2 regions of the Blastococcus colisei genome follow, and region 1 is predicted to be linked to the other one. Evidence: predicted binding sites of a transcription regulator. Region 1 holds the regulator's gene; the other holds the start of a gene.

Evidence for each region. The regulator LexA, encoded in region 1, represses DNA repair genes until DNA is damaged. The targets are predictions, from matches to a motif close to TCGAACANNTGTTCGA.
Region 2: the regulator LexA is predicted to act here: its motif matches at 2,102-2,117, upstream of FHU33_RS10715 (HNH endonuclease signature motif containing protein).

The regions. Positions count from the first base shown of each region.
Region 1 is NZ_VFQE01000001.1:1,388,699-1,393,107, forward strand. Features, by position in the region: gene FHU33_RS06640 (phosphatase PAP2 family protein) at 16-735, shown strand; gene FHU33_RS06645 (hypothetical protein) at 710-1,759, shown strand; gene lexA (transcriptional repressor LexA) at 1,829-2,587, opposite strand; gene FHU33_RS24850 (LysM peptidoglycan-binding domain-containing protein) at 3,102-3,377, shown strand; gene FHU33_RS06660 (hypothetical protein) at 3,584-4,409, shown strand, end outside.
Region 2 is NZ_VFQE01000001.1:2,239,556-2,243,964, reverse strand. Features, by position in the region: gene FHU33_RS10720 (acyl-CoA dehydrogenase family protein) at 1-83, shown strand, start outside; gene FHU33_RS10715 (HNH endonuclease signature motif containing protein) at 455-2,089, opposite strand; gene mug (G/U mismatch-specific DNA glycosylase) at 2,363-2,863, opposite strand; gene FHU33_RS10705 (alpha-amylase family glycosyl hydrolase) at 2,866-4,209, opposite strand; gene FHU33_RS10700 (hypothetical protein) at 4,304-4,409, opposite strand, start outside.

The sequences.
Region 1 (4,409 bases):
CGGTACCGTGACGGCGTGACGAGCGGCGTGGTGCGGGACGTCGGCGTGCCCGAGCGGACCCGTGTCGTCTCGATCGGCCGGCCGCCGTGGTGGGTCATGCTGCTCGCGCTGGTCGTCGGGAGCGTGGTTACGGCCGACCTGCTCGCCGGCGGCGTCCTCGAGCGGATCGACCTGCGGGTGTCGGAGATCATCGGTGGCTGGGGTCTGCGGGACTCGGCCGCCTACCCCGTGATCTGGGCCGTCACCCAGCTCGGCGGACGCGCCACGATCCTTATCGTGCTGGCGATCCTGGTGGGCTACCTGGCCTGGCGGCGGCACACCTGGATCCCGCTGTTCCGCGTCCTGCTCGCCCTCGGCACCCTCACCGTCGGCGTCTACGCCCTCAAGTTCGGCACCGGCCGCACGGCGCCCGGGCATCCCGACGAGCTCTTCTTCCACGTCGACGGGGTCTCCTTCCCGTCGGGGCACGTGGCCAACGCCGTGATCATGTGGGGTGTGGCGCGGTGGCTGGCCGTGGAGTGCGGACTGCCGGCCAGGGTGCAGCGCGCGTTCTGGTGGCTGAGCGTGGCCGGCCCCGTCGCGACCGGCGTCTCGATGGTGTCGCTGGACTTCCACTGGATCACCGACGCCGTCGTCGGGGGTGCCGTGGGCATCCTGCTGTTGGGCGTGGTTCACAGACTCGATGCAATCGTTCTGTCACGCTGGGTACGTGCCCGAGGCCGGCAGACCGCGTAGCGGCGTGCGGGGGCGGCTGCTGGCGGCCGGGGGAGTCCTCGGTGCCGGCGTCGTCCTCGGCTGTGCCGTGCCCGCGTCGGCCGAGGACGTCGCCGCGGCGCCGGCCACCCAGTGCCAGATCACCGACCCCCGGCTGGCGGAGATCTCCGGGCTGGTCGCCGTCGGCGACGGGTATCTCGCCATGAACGACGGCGGCGAGCAACTGGCCGTTCACATGCTCGACGCCGCGTGCCAGGTGATCGACTCCCACACCGCCGCGGTCGACCCCTACGACCCCGAAGACATGGCGGTCGCCGCGGACGGCAGCGTGTGGCTGGCCGACACGGGCGACAACAACACCACGCGGACGACGGTGGCGCTGCTGGCTCTCCGCCCGGACGGGACGACGGGTGTCTTCCGGCTCACCTACCCCGACGGGCCCCACGATGCCGAGGCCCTCCTCCTCGCGCCGGACGGAACCCCGTACGTGGTGACCAAGGAGGTGCTCGGCGCCAGCGGGGTGTACAGCACCCCCGCGTCGGCGCTCGTGGACGGCGGCACCGTGGCGCTCGCGAAGGTGGCCGGCGTGAACATGACGCTCACCGGGACCGCCGGTGGACCCGTGGGGCGGGCCGGCCAACTGCTGGTCACCGGCGGTGCGGTGTCCGCCGATGGCCGGCGTCTGGCGCTGCGCACCTACACCGACGCCTACGTCTGGCCGTTGACCGGCAGCGACGTCGTCGGCGCCCTGTCCGCGGAACCGGCGATCATCCCGCTGCCGGACTCTCCCCAGGGCGAGGCGATCACGTTCGCGGCGGACGGCCAGAGCCTGCTCGTCGCCAGCGAGGGGCTGCCCAGCGACCTCACCCGCGTCCCGCTGGCGCCTGCGATCGTCGAGGCCACCCAGCCGGCCCCCGACGGTGTCGTTCCCAGCTTCAGCGACCTGACCCGGTCGGGACTGTCCCCCTGGACGTCGGCTCTCATCGCCGCCTCCGTGGCCACGGTGGCCGTCTGGCTCGGCGGCAAGCTGCGCCGCCGACCCTGAGGTTCGCGGCACGGCGTCGTGGCCCCGTCCCTCGGCTCGCCGTCGGACGGGGAGGGACGGGGTCCGCTGTCAGACTCGGCGCAGGACGCTCACGACCCGGCCGAGGACGGTCGCGTCGTCGCCCGGGATGGGCTCGTACGCCGGGTTGTGCGGCAGCAGCCAGACGTGGCCGTCGCGTCGCTTGTAGGTCTTGACCGTGGCCTCGCCGTCGATCATCGCGGCGACGATCTCGCCGTTCTCCGCCGTCGGCTGCTGCCGCACCACGACCCAGTCGCCGTCGCAGATGGCGGCCTCGACCATCGAGTCGCCGACCACCTTCAGCATGAAGAGCGTTCCCTCGCCGACGAGCTCGCGGGGGAGGGGGAAGACGTCCTCGACCGCCTGCTCGGCGAGCACCGGGCCACCGGCGGCGATGCGGCCGACCAACGGGACGTAGGTCGGCGCCGAGAGCTGGGTGTCGTCGCCCTGACCGACCTCGGCGGGTGCCGGGACGGTGTGCGGCGAGTCGCCGGGAAGCCGGACGTCCAGGGCGCGGGGGCGATTGGGGTCGCGCCGCAGCCAGCCCTTCTTCTGCAGCACCGAGAGCTGGTGGGCGACCGACGAGGCCGACGACAGACCGACCGCCTCGCCGATCTCGCGCACCGAGGGCGGGTAGCCGCGCCGTTCGATCGAGTCGCGGATGACCTCCAGCACGCGGCGCTGGCGCTGGGTCAGGCCGTCGCCGTCGGCACCCCGGTCGGGGAACGATCGGACCGCCGCCGTCCCGGTCGTGGCGCCGGTGTCCGCCGACGCCTTGCGGCCGCCTGAGCTCCCGCTCTTCTCCGCCACGTCGCCTCCTCGTCCGCCGCTCGCGCAGCGCCTGTGTCCGTGGGACGACGGTAGCGCTTTTCCGGGCTCGGATCAAACACATGTTCGAAGTCGCCGGCCGCGTCCGGTGGCTTTCGTCGGACCTGTGCGGTAGACATCGCACAGGCGTTCGAATCGAACAAGCGTTCGAACGCTGGACGAGCCGGGAAACAGAGGAGGACGGGTCATGGGGAGCGTCGCACAAGCCGTACTGGAGTTCGACGAGGAGATCCTGGCGCCGTGGCGGCCGCGATTGGTGGTGGCCGGTGACGCCGGCGATGCCGCCGCGACGCGCGCCCCGCTGGCCCGACCGTCGCGCCGGAACCCGTCGAGGGTCGGCGTGTGCCGCCCTCCCGTCGCGCCTGGCACCCCTGCGCGCCGGACCGCCGGGCCGCGTCCCATCGGTCGGGCTCCCGCGCCCACCGCTGGTGCACCTCGCCGGCCCTCGGCCGGTCGGCGCCCTGCTGCGACGAGTGCCTCGGCGGCCGGTCTGCGGTTGACCCGCCGCGCCCGGCGGCTCGCCGTCGTGATGGCACTGGCCGCGGGCGTAGCGGTGGGATCCTGGGTGGGTCCGCTCCTCGGGGGTGACTCCGGCGGCCTGCGCCTGGCGGGGGAGACCAGTGTCGTGGTGCAGCCGGGCGACACGCTGTGGTCCATCGCTTCTTCGCTGGACGGCTCCGGGGACGTCCGCGCCCTGGTCGACGAGATCCAGACGCTGAACCACCTGCAGGGCGCCGACCTCGTCCCTGGTCAGACCCTGCTCCTCCCGTGAGCGGAGCGCCGCGCAGTCGGAGGTTGTCGCGCTGGGTCCGAGCGCTCGACCAGCGGGAAGCGCACGGAACGGCCGCGACGACGCCCGGGCCCCTGCCCGCCGTGCTCGCCACGGCAATAGGTCCACAACGTCGAGGCGCGACTTCGTCAACCCTCAGTGCGGGCGCCTTCACGCTCAGTGGTCGGTTTACCGCTTACGGTCGTCGCGTGTCAGGCGCCATGGAGAACCGAGCAGCTGTGTTCACCGATCAACCCCAAGCCGTCGAGGTCTACCAGGCAGGGACCTGGTGGGCAGGCGAGCTGCTCGGCTGGCGGCACGACGCCAACGGTTCCTGCCAGGTGTGGGTGCGCGTCGTCCTCGGCGGTGTCGAGGAGACCGCGTGGACCGACCTGGCATCGCTGCGCCTGCCCGAACGGCACCTCGCCGTCGCCGCCGGGCCGACCGGGCCCCCCGCCGCTGCTCCGGGCGCGCAGGAGATGTCCGTCGCACGCCACCCCTCGGGCCGCCGGGCCCGATCGACGGATGCCGACGGCGCCGCCACCGCCGGGCTGGCGATGGTGCGCGACCTGTCCGTCGTCCCCGAACCCCCGTCGACCGGCGGTCGTCGGACCGCTGAGGAGACGGCACAGTTCGCGTCCGTGGGGCGCCGACGCGCCCCTGAGGTCGCGGAGCCGCCGGCGACCGGGCGTCGCCGCGCCCCGGAGACGGCGGAGTCGCCGTCGGCCGGACGGCGGCGCGCTCCGGAGACCGGCGAGTCACTGGACATCGGCCGGCGTCGCGCGCCGGAGGGTGCTCCGGCTCGGCCCGCCGCTCCCGCGCTCCCTGGTCGCCATCGTGCATCCGGCGAGCTCGGTCGGCACCGGACGGCCGACACCGGCATGCTCGCGGCGGTGCCCCAGGAGGCCTCGTCGAGTACCACCCGTGTCTCTCCGGGCCCGGTCGACGGGGGTCCGTCGCGGCCGCGTCCGGCTGTCCGGCCGGAGAGGGGCGCGACGCGTACGGGTTGGACGGCTCCTGAGGGGCTCGAACCCG
Region 2 (4,409 bases), 850 kb from region 1:
AGATCACCCAGATCTACGAGGGCACCAACCAGATCCAGCGGATCGTGATCGCGCGCGACCTGCTCTCCCGCGCCGCGCGCTGAGCGGCCCGGAGGCCACGGGTCCCCTTGGGAATCCGGCCAGGTCGGCCGGGGCGTGCATCCGCGTCATCACCGTGCACCCCGGTATACCGAGGAGCGGTTTGCACTGGTGGTGGGCCGGGTCGCCGACCCCCACTTGGCGCCGTCCAGCAGGCCGTCAGGTCCCCGGAGCGGGCTGTGTCTGTTCACTCCGGCGGAGGGCGCGACCCAGTGAAACGGGTTGGCTCGCCCCCTCCGTCAGCACCTGCATCGGCGACTGGTTCGCCGACACCTTCGCGGAGCCGAAGCGTCGATCCGCAGCCCCGACCGGACTTCGCCGTCCATCGGTAGCGGGGCCGCCGCACGCGGTCGAGTGCCGCACGCCGCCTCGGGAATCAGTACGGCGGGGGGTCCGCCGCCGGGTCGTAGGGCGGTGGTGGGGGTTCCGGTGGTCGCAGGCCGGGTGGTCGGGTGGTGCGGGTGATCCCGCACGGGCTGGTGACGTGCAGGGTGCCGTCGGGCTCCATGCGGAAGACCCAGCCGCGCGCGAAGGTCTTCAACCGGTGATGGGAGCGGCATGCACAACACAAGTTCGTGCACGTCGTGGGCCCGCCCTCGGCGTGCGGGACCACGTGGTCGAGGTCGGCCCAGCCGGCCCGCTGCCCGCAGTTGGGCATGCGGCACCGGCGATCCCGGGTCTTCACGAACCGACGCTGGGCGGCCGTGGGCTCGTAGCCGTCGGTCGGCGGGGGCATGCCGGCCACCGGGCAGCTGCACCCCACATCGGCCGCATCGGCGTCGGTCCCGTCGGTGTCAGAATGCCCCGCCTCCGGGTGCTCAGCTTCCGGATGCGTCTGCTCAGGCTGCACCTCGTCGGGCTGCTCGATATCGCAGTCGTCGGCGTCCGGGTTGTCGGCCTGCGGCTGCTGGGCCGCCGGCGGCGTGTCGGGGTGGTCGGGGCAGCCCTTCGCCGCCAGGCGAGCCAGCTCGGCGGCGGTGACGGTGGCCAGCAGCCGCCCGTGCTCGTCGGTGAGCGCGAACGTCAGCGACCCGCCCTCGGGGGTGGTCAGGCCGAGGGCGCCGACGCGACGGAGCAGATCACGCAGGTGAGCGGCGGTGATCGGGAACCCGTTGACCTCGCCGCCCCGGGTCCCGCCGCGTGTGGTCGCGCCCTCCAGCCCCTCGAGGGTGGCGCTGACGGCCAGATTGACCGTGACGCCGGGCAGGCCGTGGTCGGCCGGCCGCAGCAGGAGCATCGACATGATCGATGCCCGGATCTGCCCGATCGGGCGCGGATCACCGTCGGCCTTGGCCATCCTCGCCAGCTGGTCGATCACGTCGTAGCAGGCCGCCGCCTCCTCGGCCGTCATGTCCCCGGCCAGGGTCGCCATGCCGTCGCCGGTGTCGCCCACGCGCACGTCGGCGGCCTGCTTGGCCTCCTCGTGCCGCTCCTCGATCGCGGTGGCGTCCAGTTCGGCCAGCAGCTCCAACGCCCGCGACCGCAGCCGGGCCGGCGACAGATCGCCCGCCTCCGGGAGCAGCGCCGCCTCCACCGCACCGGCCAGCTCCGGCGTGGTGTGCTGCAGCGCGTCGGCGAGCACCCCGGCCCGACGTTCGTCGATCTCCCCGCGGCGCAGCAAGGCGAACGTGGCCGGCAGCTTCTGCTGCCACGTGTAGGCCCGCCGGGCCCGGAAGGCGGCGGTGCCCCGCCCGAGGGTGATCGCATGGGCCACCTCGTCGGGAAAGAACTCACTCACCCCGGGAAACTCCGGATCGGTCTTCCGCCACGTCCGGCTGCGGGCACCCGGCGTCCCCGCGGGCGGATCGTCGGCGTCGGGACGTAGTTCGGCCAGCCGCAGGATCAGATCCGCCTCCCGGGCAGCGTCCCGCGCCCGGTTGCGCTGGATCCGCCCCAGCTCGGCGGCGACGTCCTCATCATCCAGCCACGACACCGGCAGCCGCGGCCCGGACTCCGGCTGGGCCCGCAGCCAGTCGCCCACCAGGCCCTCCACCCCGGAGGTCGCCGCCATCCGCTGCACGAGTCGAACATACGTGCGACCACTGACAATTTCGGCAGGTGGGCCGGACGATCGAGGGAAAAGGTGCGCCGGGCGTCGACCGCCGGGGGGAGGACAGCCCGCGGTGTCACGGCTGCCCGAGCAGTGATGACGTGGACCCGAGCCGGTAGCTCGACCTCGGTCACCGCTGACTGCTCGGACGCGAGCACCGGGCTGCACATCGCGACGTCCCTCTGCGACGTGCCCGTGTCGCCGAGCCGACCCGGGGAAACGTCCCACGCCGTCCTAGGGGCGCAGCTGCCGGTAGAGGCGCGCGAGGTCGGGGACCTGGAAGTGGGCGTTGAGGCCGCTCGGGTTCGGCACCACCCAGGTGGCCGCCCCGCCGATGCGCTCCGACTGCAGGCCCATGACGGCCTTCGGACGGTCGAAACCGACCCGCCAGGCCGTGATGCCGAGGACGGCCAGCACGTGGGGCCGGAACTCGGCGACCAGTTCGGCCAGTGCGGCGGCGCCCTCGCGCAACTCGTCGCGGGTCAGCTCGGCGGCCGCCCGCGTCGGTCGGGCCACGACGTTGGTGATGCCGAGCCCGTGCTCGGGCAGCTGCCGGTCCTCGTCGGGCGCGAACAGCCGGGGCGTGAACCCCGCGAGGTGGATGGCCGGCCAGAAGCGGTTGCCCGGCCGGGCGAAGTGGTGCCCACGCTCGGCCGACATCACCGACGGGTTGATCCCGCAGAACAGCACGTCGAGGTCCGGCGCGATGACGTCGGGCAGCGGTTTGTCGCGCACGATCAGCCTTCCAGGACCGCCCAGCCGTGGGCGGGCAGCCGCACCCGGTCATCGGCCACCTCGGCGTTCCCCGCGAGGACCACGCGGACGCCGGCCGCGGGAACCTCGGCCGGCCGGTCCCCCACCGACAGGGCGACGACGAGCCGTCCGCCGTCGCCCACCGCCTCGTAGACCAGCTGCTCGTTGGCCAGGTGCAGGGTCCTCGTCCGCGCCGTGTGCAGCCACCGGTGCCGGCGGCGCAGGCCGATCAGCTCCCGGTGCAGCGAGTAGGTGGGCAACCCCAACGGCGAGAGCTCCCTCGGCGTGGCCGGGAACGGCGGCCGGACGGCGTCGTCCCCTCCGGCGCGGTCCTCCTTGACCCCGCGGAAGGCGTGCTCGTCACCGGCGTAGATCGCCGGGGTGCCGCCGGTGGTGAGCAGGACGACCAGCGCGTGCGCGAGGTGGCGCTCGTCGGTGAGCCGGCTGGCGATGCGGGTGACGTCGTGGTTGCCCAGGAAGGTGTATGGCACGAACGAGTCGAGGAAGCCGCCGTGCCGGGTGAGCGCCGCGTCGAGCTCGAAGAAGTTGCCGTCGTTGAGCGAGCTCCAGACCGCTTTCCACAACTCGTACTGCGTGACCGCGTCGACGTGCGCCCCGGCCACGAAGCCGGCGTAGTCGCCGTGGATGACCTCGCCCATGAGATAGGCGTCCGGGTGCCGGGCGCGCACGCGATCGGCCACCCCGGCCCAGAACGACGTCGGGACGGCGTAGGCCGCGTCCAGCCGCCAGCCGTCGACCCCCCGGTCGAGCCAGGAGGTCATGACCTCGACGACGTGGTCGGCCACCGCCGGCTCGTCGTGGTGCAGCGCGACGAGGGCGGAGTGCCCCTCGAAGTCGTCGTACTCCGGTTCGGTGCCCGGCCGCCACGCGTCCGCGCCGTCCGGCCAGCGCAGCCGGAACCACGAGGCTGTCGGCGTGGCCGGCCCGTGCTCCAGCACCGCCCGGAACGCCGGGTGGCCGCGGCCCACGTGGTTGAACACCCCGTCGAGCAGCACCCGGAGCCCGCGCTCCCGGCAGGCGGCGATCAGCGCGTCGAGGTCGGCGTCGTCCCCGAGCCGAGGGTCGACGCGCAGGTGGTCGGTGGTGTCGTAGCCGTGGGTCCCGGAGGCGAACACCGGCCCCAGGGCGAGACCGGAGGCACCCAGCTCGACCGCGTGGTCCAGCCATCCGGCGACATGGCCGAGCCGGTGGACGACGGCCTGGTCCGGGCCGGCCTCACGCTCGGCGCCGACGAACCCCAGCGGGTACACGTGCCACCAGATGACGTCCTGCACCCAGCCCGGCTCGCGGGCGCCCGTCGTCGACATGCCGCCGATGCTGCCGCACCGCTCGCCGCCGTCCCCGGGCACCGTTCCCAGCTGCCGCCGGGCAACGCTCGTCGGGGAGGTCGCAGCGGGGCCCTCACACCCAGGGCGGACGGTCGAGCCGCCCACGGCGCACGGCGTCGAGCCGCGCCAGGGTGCGGACACCGTCCACGACGTCGAGCCCCCACCCCCGGAGGACGTCC